Regions from separate parts of the Mesobacillus thioparans genome, predicted to be linked through region 1. Evidence: a T-box and tRNA genes for the amino acid it is inferred to sense, from the RefSeq annotation. Region 1 holds a T-box; the other holds one or more tRNA genes.
The links. The T-box of region 1 lies ahead of ileS (isoleucine--tRNA ligase). A T-box ahead of a tRNA ligase gene usually reads a tRNA of that ligase, here a tRNA-Ile.
Positions count from the first base shown of each region.

Region 2: it has a tRNA-Ile gene. The T-box ahead of ileS (isoleucine--tRNA ligase) is inferred to sense a tRNA for this amino acid. The anticodon was not compared.

Region 1 covers NZ_CBCSFH010000001.1:322,850-333,112, reverse strand. Annotated here, with positions in the region: gene sigG (RNA polymerase sporulation sigma factor SigG) at 1-233, shown strand, start outside; gene ACNAZ4_RS01750 (YlmC/YmxH family sporulation protein) at 355-627, shown strand; gene pgeF (peptidoglycan editing factor PgeF) at 696-1,526, shown strand; gene ACNAZ4_RS01740 (YggS family pyridoxal phosphate-dependent enzyme) at 1,526-2,212, shown strand; gene ACNAZ4_RS01735 (cell division protein SepF) at 2,214-2,654, shown strand; gene ACNAZ4_RS01730 (YggT family protein) at 2,659-2,919, shown strand; gene ACNAZ4_RS01725 (YlmH family RNA-binding protein) at 2,991-3,764, shown strand; gene ACNAZ4_RS01720 (DivIVA domain-containing protein) at 3,854-4,375, shown strand; T-box leader at 4,425-4,668, shown strand; gene ileS (isoleucine--tRNA ligase) at 4,748-7,507, shown strand; gene ACNAZ4_RS01710 (TraR/DksA C4-type zinc finger protein) at 7,649-7,936, shown strand; gene lspA (signal peptidase II) at 8,300-8,791, shown strand; gene ACNAZ4_RS01700 (RluA family pseudouridine synthase) at 8,763-9,674, shown strand; gene pyrR (bifunctional pyr operon transcriptional regulator/uracil phosphoribosyltransferase PyrR) at 9,886-10,263, shown strand, end outside.
Region 2 covers NZ_CBCSFH010000009.1:194,584-204,846, forward strand. Annotated here, with positions in the region: gene ACNAZ4_RS15725 (glycogen/starch/alpha-glucan phosphorylase) at 1-1,206, opposite strand, end outside; gene glgA (glycogen synthase GlgA) at 1,196-2,647, opposite strand; gene ACNAZ4_RS15735 (GlgC family sugar phosphate nucleotidyltransferase) at 2,644-3,672, opposite strand; gene ACNAZ4_RS15740 (glucose-1-phosphate adenylyltransferase) at 3,697-4,845, opposite strand; gene glgB (1,4-alpha-glucan branching protein GlgB) at 4,763-6,721, opposite strand; tRNA gene ACNAZ4_RS15750 (tRNA-Glu) at 7,622-7,693, opposite strand; tRNA gene ACNAZ4_RS15755 (tRNA-Ser) at 7,697-7,787, opposite strand; tRNA gene ACNAZ4_RS15760 (tRNA-Asn) at 7,792-7,866, opposite strand; tRNA gene ACNAZ4_RS15765 (tRNA-Ile) at 7,880-7,953, opposite strand; tRNA gene ACNAZ4_RS15770 (tRNA-Gly) at 7,957-8,030, opposite strand; tRNA gene ACNAZ4_RS15775 (tRNA-His) at 8,037-8,112, opposite strand; tRNA gene ACNAZ4_RS15780 (tRNA-Phe) at 8,151-8,223, opposite strand; tRNA gene ACNAZ4_RS15785 (tRNA-Asp) at 8,386-8,461, opposite strand; tRNA gene ACNAZ4_RS15790 (tRNA-Met) at 8,465-8,538, opposite strand; tRNA gene ACNAZ4_RS15795 (tRNA-Ser) at 8,702-8,794, opposite strand; tRNA gene ACNAZ4_RS15800 (tRNA-Ile) at 8,814-8,890, opposite strand; tRNA gene ACNAZ4_RS15805 (tRNA-Met) at 8,930-9,006, opposite strand; tRNA gene ACNAZ4_RS15810 (tRNA-Ala) at 9,028-9,103, opposite strand; tRNA gene ACNAZ4_RS15815 (tRNA-Pro) at 9,119-9,195, opposite strand; tRNA gene ACNAZ4_RS15820 (tRNA-Arg) at 9,213-9,289, opposite strand; tRNA gene ACNAZ4_RS15825 (tRNA-Leu) at 9,315-9,403, opposite strand; tRNA gene ACNAZ4_RS15830 (tRNA-Gly) at 9,414-9,488, opposite strand; tRNA gene ACNAZ4_RS15835 (tRNA-Leu) at 9,508-9,592, opposite strand; tRNA gene ACNAZ4_RS15840 (tRNA-Lys) at 9,608-9,683, opposite strand; tRNA gene ACNAZ4_RS15845 (tRNA-Thr) at 9,694-9,766, opposite strand; tRNA gene ACNAZ4_RS15850 (tRNA-Val) at 9,807-9,882, opposite strand; rRNA gene rrf (5S ribosomal RNA) at 9,893-10,008, opposite strand; partial or broken rRNA gene ACNAZ4_RS15860 (23S ribosomal RNA) at 10,151-10,263, opposite strand, start outside.

The sequences.
Region 1 (10,263 bases):
TGATGGACCAATTAAGTGATGAACGGAACAAGGATACGAACTGGATTGAGGAGATTGCCCTGAAAGAAGGGATGAGACGCCTAAATGAAAGGGAAAAATTGATTTTAAGGAAAAGGTTCTTCCAGGGCAAGACACAAATGGAGGTTGCCGATGAAATCGGTATTTCTCAGGCACAAGTATCCCGCCTTGAAAAAGCAGCCATCAAACAAATGAATAAGAATATCCAGAGCTAAGCTGCCTTAAAGGGCAGCTTTTTCAATTTTTGGAGGCTCTCCGGCAATCATAGATCTTTTCCTGATTCATATAATGCTATAAGGGGCAGAAAACGCCACAGTGAAATCCGGAGGGATCTGAATGGTAAAGGTTACCGAGTTTCAAGTGAAAGACGTCGTGAATGTATCGGATGGTAAAAGACTAGGGAGCATTGAGGATTTTGAAATCAATCTGAATACCGGGAAAATCGAGGCGGTCGTCATCGGGAGTTCCGGCAAGGTGCTGGGTTTCTTCGGGAAGGAAGATGAAGTTGTCATTCCATGGAGGAATATCCTGAAAATAGGTGAAGATGTCATTTTGGTCCGCTATAAGGACAGTGGGGAATATCTCCAGCAGGGTGATGGTGACGAGTAGCACCGTAATACTGTTGTATTGCGGGTTGTATGTGATAAACTAGACAAAAACGTGTGAGGTAGAAAGTTATGGAGCCATTCATCTTAGGAAGTCAGGAATTTTTTAGAATAAAAGAGTGGATGGAGCGATTTCCTGGACTTGAGGCTGGGTTCACGACAAAGAATGGCGGAGTGAGCCAGCTTCAGGCTTTTTCAGGGTTGAACTTCGGCTTCCATGTCGGTGATGAGCATTCATCTGTCTGCGAAAATCGTCTCCTTCTGGCTGAAAAAATCGATTTTCCGCTTTCGAGCTGGGTCGGCGCGGAACAGACACATGACATCCGGATTGGAAAAATCGACAAAGCCGATCAGGGAAAAGGCTCAAGCGATTATGAATCTTCTTTTGCCGGGACGGATGGTTTTCTGACATCAGAGCAGGGCATCCTGTTGACGCTTTGTTATGCAGACTGTGTACCGCTTTACTTTATCGATCCAGAAACCAGGTTGATCGGCGTCGCGCATGCTGGGTGGAAAGGCACGGTGCAGGGAATTGCAGCTGAAATGATCAGCAAATTTAAGCAAAATGGTGCGAAAGAAGAAAAAATTTCTGCCATTATAGGCCCATCAATATGCAAAAAATGTTATATTGTTGATGAGAGAGTCGTCAACTTAGTGAAAAATATACTAGATGGTGTCGAGAACATGCCATATAATCAAGTTAGTGAAGGTCAATATTCTCTCGATTTGAAAGAATTAAACCGCCAGATTTTGATGAAAGCCGGATTGAAAGCGGGAAACATAGAAGTAACCGATTATTGTACAAGCTGCCATGGTGAGCACTTTTATTCCCATAGAAGGGATGAAGGGAATGCTGGCCGAATGATGGCGTACATTGGCTGGAAGGAGGATAGCCGTCCATAATGAATGTTGCAGAGAATCTGGAGGTTATCCAGAGGGAAATAGTAAATGCCTGTAAAGACGCGGGCCGGAACGCAGATGAGGTGAAAATCATCGCCGTGACGAAATATGTCTCCCCGAAGAGGGCGCAGGAAGCGATCGACGCAGGTGTGCTCCATCTCGGTGAAAACAGGAACGAGGGATTGCTCGATAAAATCAGCCATCTGCAGGACAAGCCTGTTTGGCATTTCATCGGAACATTGCAGACTAGAAAAGTAAAAAACATTATAGATCATGTTACATATATACATTCACTGGACAGGCTGTCACTGGCAAAAGAAATTAACAAGCGTGCTGGTTCAAAGGTGAACTGCCTCATCCAGGTCAACGCATCTGGGGAAGAGAGCAAGCATGGCCTCGATCCAGAGGATGTTATCGCCTTTGTTCAGGACTTGAAGCAGTACACCAATATCGAAGTAAGCGGATTGATGACGATGGCACCATTGACTGAAGACGAACAAGTAATAAGGGATTCCTTCAGGAAACTGAAAATCCTGCAGTCTGAGATACAGAAGCTTGAACTGAAGTATGCTCCATGCCATGAACTGTCGATGGGAATGTCGAATGATTTTAAAATAGCGGTTGAGGAAGGTTCCACTATGGTGCGAATCGGAACAGCCCTGGTAGGCAATGAATCGGAGGTGCAATAATATGAGCTTAAAATCAAAAATTAAGACATTTTTTTTCCTTGAAGATGAATATGACTATAATGATGAGGAAATGCTCGAAGAAGAAATTGAACCGCTCAAGTCTAACAAACAGCCAGTCCAGCAAAAACAGAATGTGGTAAGCCTTCAGAGTGTGCAAAAATCGTCAAAGGTAATCCTGATGGAACCAAGGATGTATGCCGAAGCCCAGGAAATTGCAGACCATCTGAAGAACCGCCGGGCTGTGGTCGTGAATTTGCAGCGAATCGAGCAGGACCAGGCAAGGAGGATTGTCGATTTCCTCAGCGGAACCGTTTATGCAATCAGCGGTGATATCCAGCGGATCGGCATGAATATCTTTTTATGTACCCCGGATAATGTGGAAGTGACAGGGAATATTTCTGAGCTGATGCAGGAGCGGGATTACCAAGAGTCGAGGTGGTAGGTTAATGGATATAGTGATTGGATTAATAGCTCAATTAGTGGGGATTTATCAGTGGGCATTGATAATTTATATTTTCATGTCCTGGTTCCCAAATGCAAGGGAAACAGCAATCGGACAATTTTTGGCCCGGATTTGCGAGCCGTTTTTGGAGCCGTTCCGCAGGATCGTGCCTTCCATTGGCATGATTGACATTTCGCCAATCGTGGCGTTCCTGGTATTGCGATTTGCCGTAAGCGGCTTATACCAGTTGGCCGCATGGTTTTAATAGGGTCAATTTCCTGCAGGGTCTGATACAGGCCCTGCTTATTTTCTATCAAGGTCTTAAAGGAGTACAGTATGAGTATCTACCAGCATTTCCGTCCTGAGGAACGGGAATTTATCGACCAGGTGATTAACTGGAAAGAATATGTAGAACAAAATTATGCCCCAAAGCTGACGGACTTTTTGGACCCAAGGGAGCAGCAAATACTTGGGACTGTCATCGGTAAACATCCTGATGTGAAATGGGAATTGTTTGGAGGCGCTGCGGCAACTGAGAGAAAACGGGCATTTCTATTTCCGGAGTATTTGGAGGCGAAACAAGAGGATTTCCAGGTAAAGCTCTTTGGCATTGATTATGCTAAGAAGTTTGTGAACATCGAACATCGTCAAGTACTCGGAAGCCTGATGTCCCTCGGTTTAAAGAGGGGGAAGTTCGGAGACATACTGATTGATGGCGACAAGGTCCAGTTTTTTGCAGCTGCCGAAATAGCCGACTATATCAGGCTGCAGCTTGAATCTGTCGGCAGGGCATCCATCAGCCTCACAGAGCTTCCACTCGAAGTGGCAGCATCAATTGATGATGAATGGAATGAAATGAATACCACAGTCTCATCATTGCGACTGGATACCGTAATGTCGGCGCTATTCAATCTTTCCAGGCAAAAATCCCAGCTGTTGATCCAGCATGGACATGTGAAAGTCAATTGGACAGCTGTCGAGAATACCGCATTCGAGTGTGGGGAGGCTGACGTCATCTCTGCACGTGGCTATGGTCGCGCGAAAATCATCACGATAGAAGGAAAAACAAAAAAAGATAAATATCGAGTTATTGCCGGGAGAAAAAAATAATTATATAGTAAAGAAGAAGGATTTTTAGTGTTTTTGTCGAATCATAGCTTTAAGTACATAAAGGATGAAACTAAATGGGAGGTGGCGTAATGCCTTTAACGCCGTTAGATATACACAACAAAGAATTCAATAAGGGATTTCGCGGGTATGATGAAGATGAAGTGAATGAGTTCCTTGATCAGGTCATCAAGGACTACGAACTAATAATCCGTGAAAAAAAGGAAATGGAAGAAAAGCTGAATGAAATGAATTCCAGGCTTGGCCATTTTACAAATATAGAAGAAACCTTGAATAAATCAATCGTTATTGCCCAGGAAGCTGGGGAAGAAGTCCGCCGCAATGCTCAAAAAGAGGCAAAGCTGATCGTTAAGGAAGCGGAAAAGAACGCAGACAGGATCATCAATGAATCATTGTCAAAGGCACGTAAAATTGCTTTGGAAATCGAAGAATTGAAGAAGCAGTCCAAAGTATTCAGGACAAGATTCAAGATGCTGATCGAAGCACAGCTTGATATGCTTAACACTGATGACTGGGATCACCTGCTTGAATATGAATTGGATTCAACAGAATTAAAAGCGACAGCGAGAGAAGAAGAAGACTCACTGGCTTGACGCAGGCACGCTGTTTCGCATATAATTTCATAACAAAGTGCAATAGATGAAAGAAACGATGACAGGGACAGTATGGCGTTCCAGTTGCTTGCTTTTTCAGCGAAATGGGGAAGGTGGAAGCCCATTGCAAGCGGATAGCCAGAAGATCACCCGGTAGTTCCGAGCTGAACATCCTGACAGGATCAGTAAGTGCAGGCGTGACATTCGCGTTAAGGATGCTAAGAGGATAGGACGGTTCAAGTCTTATCTATTTAGGGTGGTACCGCGGGAATACAAACCTTCTCGTCCCTTTTTAGGGATGAGGAGGTTTTTTATTTTTTCTGGATCATTTTTTTCATGAATTTGCAACGGTAATAATAGGAGGATCATAAAATGGAGTACAAAGACACTTTACTCATGCCAAAGACCGAGTTTCCAATGCGCGGAAACCTTCCGAACAGGGAACCTGAAATCCAGGCAAAATGGGAAGAAATGAATATTTATGAAAAGGTTCAAAAACACACGGCAGATCGCCCGCTGTTCATCCTGCATGATGGACCTCCATACGCAAACGGTGATATCCATATGGGCCACGCACTGAATAAAATCCTCAAAGATTTTATCGTCCGTTATAAATCAATGAGCGGTTTTTGCTCGCCATACGTACCTGGCTGGGACACTCATGGATTGCCGATCGAGCAGGCATTGACAAACAAAGGTGTAAAGCGCAAGGAAATGACAGTAGCGGAGTTCAGGAAGCTTTGTGAAGAGTATGCTTACCAGCAGATTGACAACCAGCGTGAACAGTTCAAGCGTTTGGGTGTTCGTGGTGACTGGGATAACCCATATATCACTTTGAAGCCAGAATACGAGGCACAACAAATCAAAGTATTCGGCGAAATGGCGAAAAAGGGATACATCTATAAAGGCAAGAAGCCGGTTTACTGGTCTCCATCAAGTGAATCTGCACTTGCAGAAGCTGAAATCGAGTATCAGGATAAGCGTTCTGCTTCCATCTACGTTGGCTTCCCTGTAAAAGACGGAAAGGGAGTTCTTGACCAGGATGTTGAAATCATCATCTGGACGACTACTCCATGGACGATCCCAGCAAACCTTGGAATCTCAGTACATCCTGAGTTGACATACGTTGTCGTAGAAGCTGATGGAAGGAAATTCCTCGTAGCTGAAGAATTGCTTGAGGCTGTTACGAACGAAATCGGGTGGGAAAATGCTGTGACACTTAAGAAAGTTGCTGGTAAAGAACTAGAAGGTGTTCTTGCGAAGCATCCATTGTACGGTCGCGATTCCCTTGTCATGCTAGGTGACCATGTAACGACCGATGCTGGTACAGGATGTGTCCACACTGCACCTGGACACGGGGAAGATGATTTCCATGTCGGCCAGAAGTATGGTCTTGAAGTTTTATGCCCGGTTGATGACAAAGGAGTCATGACAGCTGAAGCTGAAGGTTTTGAAGGTTTATTCTACGATCAGGCAAACAAGCCAATAACAGAAAAGCTTGAAGAAGCAGGCGCATTACTGAAGCTGAGCTTCATCACTCACTCTTATCCGCATGACTGGAGAACAAAGAAACCTGTCATCTTCCGTGCAACAGCACAGTGGTTCGCATCCATCAAGGACTTCCGCGGAGAATTGCTAAAAGCTGTTGAAGAAACGAAATGGGTTCCGGCATGGGGCGAGACTAGACTATTCAATATGGTGCGTGACCGCGGTGACTGGTGTATTTCCCGTCAGCGTGCATGGGGCGTTCCGATTCCGGTATTCTACGCTGAGAACGGCCAGGAAATCATCACGGATGAAACAATCGAGCATGTATCAAACCTCTTCCGTGAACACGGTTCAAACATCTGGTTCAAAAAAGAAGCGAAGGAATTGCTGCCTGAAGGCTTCAACCATCCTGGCAGCCCGAATGGCCAGTTTACGAAAGAAACTGACATCATGGATGTTTGGTTCGATTCGGGATCATCCCACCAGGCAGTGCTTGTCGAGCGTGATGACCTGCAGCGTCCTGCAGACCTTTACCTTGAAGGTTCTGACCAGTACCGCGGCTGGTTCAACTCATCTCTATCAACTGGAGTAGCTGTCACAGGCAAAGCACCATACAAAGGCGTATTGAGCCATGGTTTTGCTCTTGATGGCGAAGGCCGCAAGATGAGTAAATCAATCGGTAACGTCGTTGTTCCTGCCAAGGTCATGAATCAGCTTGGAGCAGACATCCTCCGTCTATGGGTTGCATCCGTCGATTATCAATCCGATGTACGTGTTTCTGATCCGATCCTTAAACAGGTTGCTGAAGTATACCGTAAAATCCGCAATACGTTCAGATTCCTGCTTGGAAACCTGTCAGACTTCAACCCAGAAACTGATGCGGTGCCATTCGAACAGCTGCGTGAAGTTGACCAGTTCATGCTTGTGAAACTTAATAAATTGATCAAATATGTGCGGAATGCCTATGACAATTATGAATTCGCGGGTGTATACCATGCGGTAAACAACTTCTGTACGTTAGACTTGAGTGCATTCTATCTTGATTTTGCGAAAGATGTCCTTTACATCGAGGCAGCTGATAACCAGGAGCGCCGCGCAATCCAGACCGTATTGCACGAAAGCTTGCTTGCATTGGTGAAGCTGACTGCTCCAATCCTGTCTCATACTGCTGACGAAGTTTGGGCTTTCATACCTTCTGCCAAGGAAGACAGCGTCCAGCTGACAGATATGCCTGAAGCAAAAGAAGTCGCAAACGCTGAAGCACTTGAGAAGAAGTGGAATGCATTCATGAAACTTCGTGATGATGTCCTGAAAGCTCTGGAAGAAGCAAGAAATGGAAAAGTAATCGGAAAGTCACTGACTGCCAAAGTATCTTTATATGTCAATGACAGCACGAAAGAACTTCTTGACTCCATTTCGGAAAACTTAAGCCAGCTGTTCATCGTTTCAGATTTCGAGGTTGCCGGAAGCTACGACCAGGCGCCTGAAAATGCGATCAAGCTTGAGAATGCAGCGATTGTTGTCACAAAAGCGGAAGGCGAAACATGCGAAAGATGCTGGGTTGTCACTCCGGAAGTTGGCAAGGTGGAAGGACATCCAACACTTTGCGAACGCTGTGCAACGGTTGTAAAAGAAAATTACTAATTAATATATTTAAAACTCCGGGTTTTCGAACCCGGAGTTTTTTTATCCATGCCAAATATCTTCCTTCTCCGGTAAAACTTTAACTGAGTCAGCAAAAGGCAACGGGAAATAATAGCTGTAAACAGGAACGGGGGCAGATATATGAAAGGTAATCTTGATTACATTTACAGCGAGCTCCGCGAAACAAGAACAGAATTGTTGACGTACCTGAATTATGGCCAGAAGGATGAAAGGATTTTACAATTTATTAAAGATGAACTTCGCGATATCGAATCAGCACTGGAGAAAATGGATAATGGCGAGTATGGAAAATGTGAAATATCGGGAGAATACCTGCCATATGAGTTTTTGCAGACAATCCCAACAGCAAGGTCTGCAGGTGAATTGGAGCAAATAGAACAATACTGCAGGAAACCGATCTATTCGTGATTGATTTTTGTCTATCAGCACTGAAATGTGCATGGTTAAAGCTGGGAACTGCGAAAAATCATTGAAAATTTCCAAGTCGCCAATAAAAATCGATTATCGCCAATAAACCGGGCAATATCGCCAATAAAATAAAATTTTCGCAAAAAAAACAATTAAAATCGCCAATAAAAAAAAGCAGTTCAAATACCGTAAAGATCGGCAGAACATACAGCTGCTTTTAACTGAATATTTCCGTAACAGGTGTTTTACCAGCTAAGAATCCCAGCAACTATACTAAAACTGATAATATCTGTCGTTTTAATTCTATATGTGCTAAAATGCAAAGGTAATGTATGAATTGCTTTTGATGTGGAGGGTACCTTTGTGTTTTATTACATACTTGCGCTGTTTGTAATTTTGCTTGATCAGTTCACTAAGTGGTTAATTGTTAAAAACATGGAGCTTGGAGATAGCATAAAGGTTATTGAGAATTTCTTGTATATCACTTCTCACCGCAACCGTGGTGCTGCATGGGGGATCCTGCAAGGGCAAATGTGGTTCTTTTATGTCATTACCATTGCAGTGGTGCTTGGCCTTGTCATTTATATTCAAAAGGCAGCTAAGGGTAAGCTGCTGCTGGGAGTTTCGCTTGGTTTCATGCTAGGCGGGGCGATTGGGAATTTTATCGACAGGGTATACCGGAAAGAAGTCGTTGATTTTGTCAACACTTATATTTTTGGATACGATTTCCCTATTTTCAATATCGCAGACTCCGCACTTGTCATTGGAGTGGGTCTGTTGATGATTGATATGATCAGGGAAGAGAGAGAGGCGAAAAAGAAAGCTTATGGAGAAAATGGAACACACCATCAGTGAGGAACAAGCTGGTGACAGGATAGATAAAGTCGTATCAACATTGGACCCCGAGTGGTCAAGAAGCCAGGTCCAGCAATGGATCAAGGAAGGCAATGTTCTGGTAAACGGAGCGCAAGTAAAAACAAACTATAAGTGCAGCCTGGATGACAATCTTGAAATCAGCATTCCGGAACCTGAAATCCTGGATGTCATTCCTGAAGAGATGGATCTTGAAATTTATTACGAGGACCATGATGTCCTTGTAGTAAACAAGCCTAAAGGGATGGTTGTCCACCCTGCACCAGGCCATATGACCGGCACGCTTGTGAATGGCCTTATGGCGCATTGCAAGGATCTGTCAGGAATCAATGGTGTATTGCGCCCAGGTATCGTCCACAGGATCGATAAGGATACATCAGGCCTGCTGATGGTCGCAAAAAATGACATGGCACATGAGAGCCTGGTTAACCAGCTTGTCGCTAAATCGGTTACCCGAAAATATAAAGCTCTTGTCCATGGAAATATCCAGCATGACCATGGTACCATCGACGCTCCGCTTGGACGTGACACGAAGGACCGCCAGAGCATGACAGTTGTCGATAATGGAAAACATGCTGTGACGCATTTCAATGTGCTCGAGCGTTTCCAAGACTTCACTTTGGTTGAGTGCCAGCTGGAAACAGGCAGGACTCACCAGATTCGTGTCCATATGAAATACATCGGTTATCCTCTTGCAGGAGATCCGAAATATGGCCCTAAAAAGACACTTGATCTTGGCGGACAGGCACTGCATGCCGGAATACTTGGATTTGATCACCCGAGAACAGCTGAGTATCTTGAATTTGAAGCGCCGATTCCTGAATATTTCACAGAGCTTTTGAATGAATTAAGAGAAAATCGTTGACAAAGTTCAACAAGTATCTTAAGATGACTATAGTTTAATAAGTCCTTTAAAGACAGTCCCGTGAGGCTGAGAAGGAAACGGATCTGCAACAGGCATAATTGTATGCCTTGCTGCAAATGACTCTACACGTTTACCCTCTTGCTGGAACTGGCAGGAGGGTTTTTTACTTAAATCCGTTTTCAAACCATAGAAAGAGAAGGAGTGAAAACAAATGTCTGAAAAAGCGGTTGTCCTGGACAACCAGGGAATTCGCCGGGCGTTGACAAGGATTGCCCATGAAATTATTGAAAGAAACAAAGGGATCGAACATTGTGTCCTGGTTGGCATCCGTACTAGGGGGATTTACATCGCCAACAGGCTCGCAGAGAGGATCCGCGAGATCGAAGGGGCGGAAATGCCGGTGGGGGAACTTGATATCACCCTGTACCGCGATGACCTGACTACGAAAACGATCGACCAAGAGCCTGAAGTAAAAGGCTCGGATATTCCGGTCGACATATCGAACAAAAAAGTCATCCTTGTGGACGATGTACTCTACACAGGCAGGACAGTCCGCGCCGCGATGGATGCGTTGATTGACATTGGCCGT
Region 2 (10,263 bases), on a different contig from region 1:
GTGGGCAATGATTGCCATGCTTTCGACCCTTGCCCAATCGCCAGGAAATCGTTCCCATACCTCTTGGCAGAAACGCTCGTTTATCTCCTCCGCGATCATGTATATACGCGGCAGCAGCGGCTGGAATATCCTGATTGGCCAGCGTTCAAGCGCCTCAGCAAGGGTCGTATGGTTTGTATAGGAAAGGGTCTGGACGGTAATTTGCCATGCATCTTCCCAGCCAAGTCCCTCTTCATCCATCAGGATCCGCATCAATTCAGGTACCGCGATTGCAGGGTGAGTATCATTGATGTGGATGCTCACATAGTCGTGGAACTCTAGCAAGCTCTTATTCTTCTTTTTAAACGACTTCACAATTGCCTTCAGGCTCGCTGCGACAAGAAAATATTGCTGCTTCAGCCGAAGAATCTTTCCTTCATCATGTGTATCGTCCGGATATAAAAACTCCGAAACCGACTCGGTATCCTTCTTATATTTAAAAATATCGGCATTAGCCGGAAATCTCGCCGGCTCGGCATTCCATAGACGCAGAGTGTTCACCGTCTGTGTCTGGTAGCCGATGACAGGAAGATCATAAGGAACAGCCATGATGGTCTCGGCGTTCAGATGCCTGAAAACTAGCCGGCCATTTTCCAATCGGCTCTCAATCTCTCCCCAAAAAGGTATTTCCACTGCATCATCCGTCTTGCGTACCTCCCAGACATGGCCGTGCCTCAGCCATTGTTCAGGCAGTTCTACCTGGTAGCCATCAACGATTTTCTGCTCGAACAAGCCATGCTTGTAGCGAATTCCGCAGCCATGTCCAGGCAAATCAAGCGATGCAAGCGAATCAAGGAAACAGGCGGCAAGACGGCCAAGGCCGCCATTGCCTAGACCAGCATCTGCCTCGATTTCCTCCAATTGATCAAGCTCGATCCCCAGTTCCCTGAGTCCCTTGCATACGACCTCTTCAACACCCAGATTAATCAGATTGTGCCTGAGCAGCCGCCCAAGCAGGAATTCTATAGACAGGTAATAGACCTGCTTCTTAGCGCCCGCGCGGTATATTTCATTTGTTTTTATCCAATCAGAACTCACATGCTCCCTGATCATATGTCCGAGAGTCTGGAATTGCTCCCGGCTTGTGCTTTCTTCAAAGCTGGTTCCAAACATCATCTCGAGTTTTTTCAAGAAAGCGGTTTTGAATTTGGGAACATTAGAAAACATGCGATTCACTCCTTGAGATGAGATCGGAATACAAATCATTGTATTGCCTTGCCGACTGCGCCCAGCTATAGTCTGTTTCCATCGCTTTTGCCATCAGCTTCAGCCATTTTTCACGCTTGTGGTAAAATGACAAGCCCCGTTCAATCGTAAAGAGCATGTCATGGGCATTGAAATTGGCAAAGGTAAATCCATTGCCCTGACCATTAAATTCATTATAAGGCTGGACAGTATCGTTCAGACCGCCCGTCTCCCTGACAACCGGGATCGATCCATAGCGCATCGCGATCATCTGGCTCAATCCGCACGGCTCGAACTTGGATGGCATCAAAAACAGATCCGATCCTGCATAAACCTGGTGTGCCAGATTTTCATCAAAACCGATATATACGCCACATTGATCAGGATACTGCGCAGCCATTTCCCTGAAGAACTGCTCAAACTCAGGGTCACCAGTGCCAAGAACTATGAGCTGCAATCCCGTTGCCATGATTTCATGGAAAACTTCCCTGACCAAATCAAGGCCTTTTTGTTTCGTCAGTCTCGTGATCATGGCCACAACGGGCACATCATCATTTACCGGAAGGCCAAAACTGCGCTGTACCTGCAACTTATTGATGACTCTTCTTTCAAGTCCCCATACTCCAAAACTGGCGGCCAGACCAGGATCTTTTTCCGGGTCATAAGCAACATGGTCGATTCCGTTCAAGATCCCGGAAAGATCCTCACGTCTTTTCCTCAGGATTCCATCCAGATTTTCACCAAAATACTCAGTCTGGATTTCGTCCTTGTAGGTAGGGCTGACTGTCGTGATATGATCTGCTGAAATCAATGCTGCTTTCATGAAATTGGCCATTCCGTAAAATTCAAGCTGTTCCTCATTGAAATAAGAGCTGTCAATCTGCAGCAGATCCCCGAGCACTTCCCGCGGGAAGATTCCCTGGAACTGAAGATTATGGATCGTGAATACAGACCGGATCAATCCATAACCCGGACGCTTATAATACTCGGTACGCAGCAAGAAAGGAATCATCCCGGTATGCCAGTCATGGCAATGGATCACATCCGGATAAAATTCGCTTTCAGCGACGAACTCGAGCACTGCCCTGCTGAAAAAGGAAAAACGCTCCCCATCATCATAATGACCATAAAGACTATCCCGTTTGAAGTAATATTCATTGTCCACAAAATAGAAGGTGACACCATCATGCTCAAGAGCTTCAATGCCGCAATATTGCGAGCGCCAGCCTAATTGCACAGTAAACTCTTTCACTTTCTTCATCTCAGAGCGGAATTTGTCAGGAATCAAACCGTACTTCGGTAAAATCACCCTGACATCCGTCCCTAATTTTTTCAGCTCCTTCGGAAGTGATCCCGCTACATCAGCCAGGCCTCCTGACTTGATGAAAGGAACACATTCCGATACTGCGAATAATACCTTCACGAGCTGCTCCCCACTCCCTGGACTGCTCCTTTACGGATGACAGCTGGCGAGTCTGCTGGCGCTGTGATGACGGTACCTGCCTCGATTCTTGCGTCTTTATCAACGATGACTGAGTCCAATATACAATTCTCCTTGATTTGCGTCTTTTGCATGATGATACAATTGCGGATGACGGTGCCCTTCCCGATTTTCACACCTCTTCCGATGATGCTGTTTTCAACAGTCCCCTCAATCACCCCGCCATTGGCGACCATTGAATTGCGGACCGATGCATCGACATCATAACGGGTTGGAGGCTCATCCTTCACCTTTGTTAAAATAGGGCGTTCTTTAGGGAATAACTCCTTCCAAACCTCAGGCTTCAGCAAATCCATGCTCACACTGAAATATTTGGCGATCGTATCCACCATCACTGCATAGCCTTCATAGTCGTAAAAACAAAGCTGGAATTGACTGCTGGTATCCCTGGCAGCATCCCTCAAATTCGAATATCCTGTTTCATTCCTTGTAAGGATCAAATCCATCAGCAGTGTTTTTTTCACAAGATAGATCCCTAAAGATTTTCCATTTTTCTGTACTTCTGTTATGTCACAGCCCGATTCAATATGCCAGTCAAGCAACTGCTGGAAATCCATATTGAAAATCGTATAGGAATTCGCAATCAGCGCATAATCCTGTGTACTGCGTTCAAAATAATCAATATTATCGGCAAAATGGTCCAAAGTGCCAATTCCCGTATAATGTTTATCAAGATTAGGTGCAGGGAAGAAAAACAATCCATCCCTTTTTCGGTTAAGATCCCAATTCCGGCCAGAGCCTAAATGGTCCATCAACGACCGGTACTGGTATTTCGGAAAGATCGCCACGCTCTCGATGCCCGAATTTACCATGTTGGAAAGGATAAAATCAATCAGCCTGTATCGTCCGCCAAAGGGAATCGCTGCCACCGACCGATGCAGGGACAGTTCATGAAGATCTTCGTGGACGGTTGTCGCATCTATTACTCCCAATAATCGTTTGTTCATTTCTTATTTCCTCCCGAAGTCGGTTCAATTGGATTGCAATTCACCGATTGTTTCTTCCGATACTAATGTAATTTCATTGCAGCTATCATCTGGCCTGATGATCGTGCCATCCGGGACATAAACCCCTGGAGACACTATCGCCTTCTCAATGATACAATTATGGCCGATGACAGCGTCTGGCATAATGACCGTTTCCTTGACGACAGCGCCTTTTTTGACCGTCACACCCTGGAATACGACCGTTTTGGAAACCTCCCCTTCAATCTTGCAGCCCTCATTGACCAGGGATTCCGAAACTTCCCCCTCTGGACAAATATATTGCGGCGGCTGATTCGGGTTCACGGAGTAAATCCGCCAGGACTGGTCAAACAGGTTCAGTTCACAATCCTTATCCAATAAATCCATATTTGCTTCCCACAGGCTCTGAACAGTCCCTACATCCTTCCAGTAGCCTTTAAAAGGATAGGCAAATAACTTCATATTTTCTTCGATCAGCAACGGAATGATATCCTTGCCAAAATCATGGCTGGATTCCGGATTCTGGTCATCCCTTATCAGATATTCCCTTAAAACGCTCCATTTAAAAATATAAATCCCCATCGAAGCGAGATTATTTTTCGCAATATCCGGCTTTTCTTCGAATTCAGTAATTCTTAGCTCGGAATCCGTATTCATGATCCCGAACCGATTCGTCTCTTCCCAAGGCACCTCTATGACCGAAATCGTCGCATCCGAACCTTTTTCCACATGATAATTGAGCATCAATTCATAATCCATTTTATAAATATGGTCACCTGAAAGAATCAAGACATATTCAGGATCATACTGATCAAGATAATTGAGGTTTTGAAAAATCGCACTAGCCGTGCCTGAATACCATTTAACCTCGGAACTCTCTGCATAAGGCGGCAGCACTGTCACCCCGCCATCCTTTCTGTCAAGGTCCCATGCACTGCCAATGCCAATATAAGAATTGAGCAAAAGCGGCTGGTATTGCGTCAAAACGCCCACTGTATGGATTCCTGAGTTCGTACAGTTACTTAATGGGAAATCGATGATCCGGTATTTGCCGCCAAAAGGGACAGCAGGTTTAGCGAGATTCTTGGTCAATGAGTGCAGCCGGCTTCCTTTTCCTCCTGCCAACAGCATTGCCACGCATTTCTTCTTTTGCATGATTGTTTCTCCCCTTTCTTTTGATAACAGGACGTAAAACTGAGATTCCGAATGGAGAAATACTCATCTCTATAGAATATGGCCTTCCATGGAAAGCTATTTCTTTTGCTTTTCGCACTTTTTTATTCATTACGCCTGAACCCCCGAAAACCTCGGCGTCGCTGTTTAAAATTTCCCGATATTCCCCGGGCTTAGGAACACCAATCCGATAGTCACTATATACTTTCTCTGTAAAATTGCAGACAATCACAAGCAGATCTTCCGGATTCTGGCCTTTGCGGATAAAAGAGAAAATCGACTGGTCACGGTTATCCGCGTCAATCCACTCAAAACCTTCATAGCTCTGGTCAACCTCATACAATGGCTTTGAACGCTTATACAGTTTGATCAGCTCTTTTGTATAATGATTCATTTTTCCATGCATCTCATACTCGAACAGATTCCAATCCAGCTGTTCTTTGTCCTTCCATTCCGAAAACTGGCCAAATTCAGTCCCCATGAAAGTCAGCTTCTTTCCTGGATGCGCCACCATGAACCCTAACAAAAGCCGCAGCTGCGCGAATTTTTGCCAGTAATCACCAGGCATCTTGTCAAGAAGAGATTTCTTTCCATGCACCACCTCGTCATGTGAAAAAGGCAGGACAAAATTCTCTGAAAAAGCATAAAGCAGGGAGAACGTAACCTTATCATGTATATGCTTCCTGTTATGGCTTTCTGCCTCCATATACTTCAAGGTGTCATTCATCCACCCCATGTTCCACTTGTATGTAAAACCGAGTCCACCATACTCCACCGGAGCAGTCACCTGCGGCCAATCAGTAGAATCCTCCGCAATCATCAAAGCTCCAGGTTCAAAATCCTTTACTGCTTTATTCAGTTTCTTTAAAAATTCCACGCCGTACGGATTGGCAGCATTGACTGAGTTAGGCCAATAAATGATGTTCGCTACTGCATCGACCCTGAAGCCATCAATATGATATTTCTCAAGCCAGAAAATCGCGCTGGAAATCAGGAAACTTTGGACCTCTGTTTTTCCCAAGTCAAAATTGGCTGTTCCCCAAACCAGGTTCTCCCTGTCATTCTCACGCTGATAGTCAAATACATAACTCCCATCAAACTGATAAAGCCCATGGGCATCCTTGCAAAAATGGCCAGGTATCCAGTCTAGGATGACCCCGACCCCGTTTCGGTGGCACATATCCACGAAATACATAAAATCATGTGGTGTCCCATAACGACTTGTAACAGAAAAATATCCAGTGGATTGATATCCCCAGGACATGTCGAGCGGATGCTCAGTTAGAGGTAATAATTCAATATGTGTGTATCCATGTGAAAGGATATAAGGGATCAGCTCATCCGCAAGCTCGCGATATGTAAGGAACGATCCATCATCATGCTTTTTCCAGGAACCCACATGCAGTTCATAGATGAACATTGGCTCATCAGGCGTGCTCCGCTGCTCCCTCTTTTGCAGCCACTTCTGGTCGCCCCATTTGTACCCATCAAGGGGATAAACAACCGAAGCGGTATTTGGTCTCACTTCCGAGAAGAAAGCAAACGGATCAGCTTTAAGCTTCTTACTACCGCCAGCTGTCAAAATCTCAAACTTATAAATAGCCCCTGTCAGATCCCCCTCTAAGGCAAGCTGCCAGACACCTTCCTTATTCACTTTATGAAACCTGTGATTCTCTCCATACCAATGATTAAAATCACCAACAAGCCTAACCTCAGACGCATTCGGAGCCCACACACAAAATCGAGTATATGTTTCATTTTCTCGTTTCATGACATGCGCACCAAATAAATTGTGACTCTGATACAAATTTCCTTCATGGAACAGATGCAATTCAAACTCTGTAGGATTAATCACCAATGCCCTCCACCTGCCTTTGTAAAACGAATAAAACTTCCTATTTTAGTAGTATTCTAGTTACCATAAAGAATTCCTTGTAAACATTTTCTTAATCTTTCGACAATAATACTCAGTAAAGCATGTAATTCGACAAAAGCCCGCAAATGGCAGCGCTTTAATGTACTAAATCTTCCAATTACGCGGAATTTGGAGAACGAAAATTAAAAATGAATAATGTTTTTTTGAGAGGATTGGTTGAATTTATTAGGTTTGATAGTGATATATGGATTAAAAATGTTTTTGATTTGATAGCGTTTTCATTGTGTCGAAAGGGGATATGATGGTGGTTGGTTGTTAGCGAGTTTTAATGGGGATGCCTGCTGCTTGATTCGAGTAATAACAGAACGAGCTGCTTTGAAAAGTCTATATGAGATATATTGATAAAACTGTTATTTACGAGTAAGATTGTACGGATCCTTACCTCCTTGGCCATTAGGGGGACTGATTACTAGTTTATGTGACCCGTTTTTTACTTTCTTCCTGTAACAGGACACACATATCTCTCTTTATGTGATGCGGTTTTCCCTTTCTTCCTATAACTGGGCACATATCTCTTCTTTATGTGACCCGTTTTGTCTTTCTTGCTATAACTGGTCACATATCTCTTCTTTATGTGACCCGTTTTTCTTCTTCTTCCTGTAACCGGGCATATATTTCTTCTTTATCTGACTCGTTTTTGCTTATCTGACCTAAACCCGGCACATGTCGCTGCTATGTACCCTATTTAGTTAATCTATGCTGCCTGCTGTATACCTGGAAGCAATGCAGGAAAGTTTCAAGAGAACAACAGGTTCCTCAGTAGTACCAGAGTTTTAAGAAACGAAAAAAAGCTGTCAGCATAATTGCTAACAGCTTTCCTTATGACCCCTACGGGATTCGAACCCGTGTTACCGCCGTGAAAGGGCGGTGTCTTAACCGCTTGACCAAGGGGCCTTATGGCGGAGAAGGAGGGATTTGAACCCTCGCGCCGGTTACCCGACCTACACCCTTAGCAGGGGCGCCTCTTCAGCCTCTTGAGTACTTCCCCATAATGGCTCCGCAGGTAGGATTCGAACCTACGACCGCTCGGTTAACAGCCGAGTGCTCTACCACTGAGCTACTGCGGAATAATATAAAAAATGGGCCTAAGTGGACTCGAACCACCGACCTCACGCTTATCAGGCGTGCGCTCTAACCAGCTGAGCTATAGGCCCTTATGGAGCGGGTGAAGAGAATCGAACTCTCATCATCAGCTTGGAAGGCTGAGGTTTTACCACTAAACTACACCCGCAAAAAATGGGGCGACTGATGGGAATCGAACCCACGAATGCCTGAACCACAATCAGGTGCGTTAACCACTTCGCCACAATCGCCATATCTACATATGAATATTAGTTGAAATTAAATAAGGTGGCTCAGGACGGAATCGAACCGCCGACACAAGGATTTTCAGTCCTTTGCTCTACCGACTGAGCTACTGAGCCACTATAATATTGCATCCTAAACCTTTACTAGTTTAGGTCCTTTGCTCGAATGACCTTCGGTCTTTCTCACAAGTTGCCGCAGAGGCTTATTCGTGGATGTGAGCAACTTGCTCTACCGACTGAGCCACTGAGCCACTATTATATTGCATCTTAAAATAAAAATGGCGGTCCCGACCGGGATCGAACCGGCGATCTCCTGCGTGACAGGCAGGCATGTTAACCGCTACACCACGGGACCAGATTGCGGGGGCAGGATTTGAACCTGCGACCTTCGGGTTATGAGCCCGACGAGCTACCGGACTGCTCCACCCCGCGACGATATTAATCACATAATTCAGTTTATGCTCCTAGTGAGCATGACTGTCCCGATCTCAGGAAGCTTATTCAAGAAGCAGCTCGATCGGTACAACTCGCAGCATATTCAATGAAGTAACGCTCGTTGCTCCACCCCGCGATGATATTAATAGTAATGAAATTATGGAGGAGGTAGAGGGATTCGAACCCCCGCGCGGTGTTACCCGCCTGTCGGTTTTCAAGACCGATCCCTTCAGCCAGACTTGGGTATACCTCCGTATTTAAAACAAGTAAAATGGTGGACCTTGTAGGACTCGAACCTACGACCGGACGGTTATGAGCCGTCTGCTCTAACCAGCTGAGCTAAAGGTCCAGGATATCCTAGATTGAATAGGTTCAACCAGATTAAATTTGGTAGCGGCGGAGGGGATCGAACCCCCGACCTTACGGGTATGAACCGTACGCTCTAGCCAGCTGAGCTACACCGCCAAATTATTTTATTAAGATATATGGTGGAGCCTAGCGGGATCGAACCGCTGACCTCCTGCGTGCAAGGCAGGCGCTCTCCCAGCTGAGCTAAGGCCCCATATAATATAAAGCATGGTCGGGAAGACAGGATTCGAACCTGCGACCCCTTGGTCCCAAACCAAGTGCTCTACCAAGCTGAGCTACTCCCCGATAAAGAGAAAATATAATGGCGCGCCCGAAAGGAGTCGAACCCATAACCTTCTGATCCGTAGTCAGACGCTCTATCCAATTGAGCTACGGGCGCATATATAGTATATTAGCTAACTTGGTGGTGCCGAGGACCGGAATCGAACCGGTACGGTAGTCACCTACCGCAGGATTTTAAGTCCTGTGCGTCTGCCAGTTCCGCCACCCCGGCTAAAGAACTTTGGAGCGGAAGACGGGATTCGAACCCGCGACCCCAACCTTGGCAAGGTTGTATTCTACCACTGAACTACTTCCGCATATTTAGCTTTGAAAAAATGGTGCGGGTGAAGGGAGTCGAACCCCCACGCCTTGCGGCGCCAGATCCTAAGTCTGGTGCGTCTGCCAATTCCGCCACACCCGCATATTTTGTTGAAAATGGTGAGCCATGAAGGACTCGAACCTTCGACCCTCTGATTAAAAGTCAGATGCTCTACCGACTGAGCTAATGGCTCGTACAAAAGGTGCCGGCAAGAGGACTTGAACCCCCAACCTACTGATTACAAGTCAGTTGCTCTACCAATTGAGCTACACCGGCAAATTTCATGAAGATTATTTTCGCTAGTGCGAAAAAATCATGGTGGAGGATGACGGGATCGAACCGCCGACCCTCTGCTTGTAAGGCAGATGCTCTCCCAGCTGAGCTAATCCTCCATTTAAAACTGCCCGGCGACGTCCTACTCTCACAGGGGGAAACCCCCAACTACCATCGGCGCTGAGAAGCTTAACTTCCGTGTTCGGTATGGGAACGGGTGTGACCTTCTCGCCATCGTCACCAGACATTTTTTAAAGACAATATTTATTATACTGGCTTTATGTTTTTTTGCAAGAGAAATTTTAAAGATATTTCACATTGTAAAAATCTTTATTCCCTCAAAACTAGATAATGTGTAAGAAGAAAACAAGAGAATCGAATGATCATTTGGTTAAGTCCTCGAACGATTAGTATCAGTCAGCTCCACACGTCACCGCGCTTCCACCTCTGACCTATCAACCTGATCATCTTTCAGGGTTCTTACTAGCTTGCGCTATGGG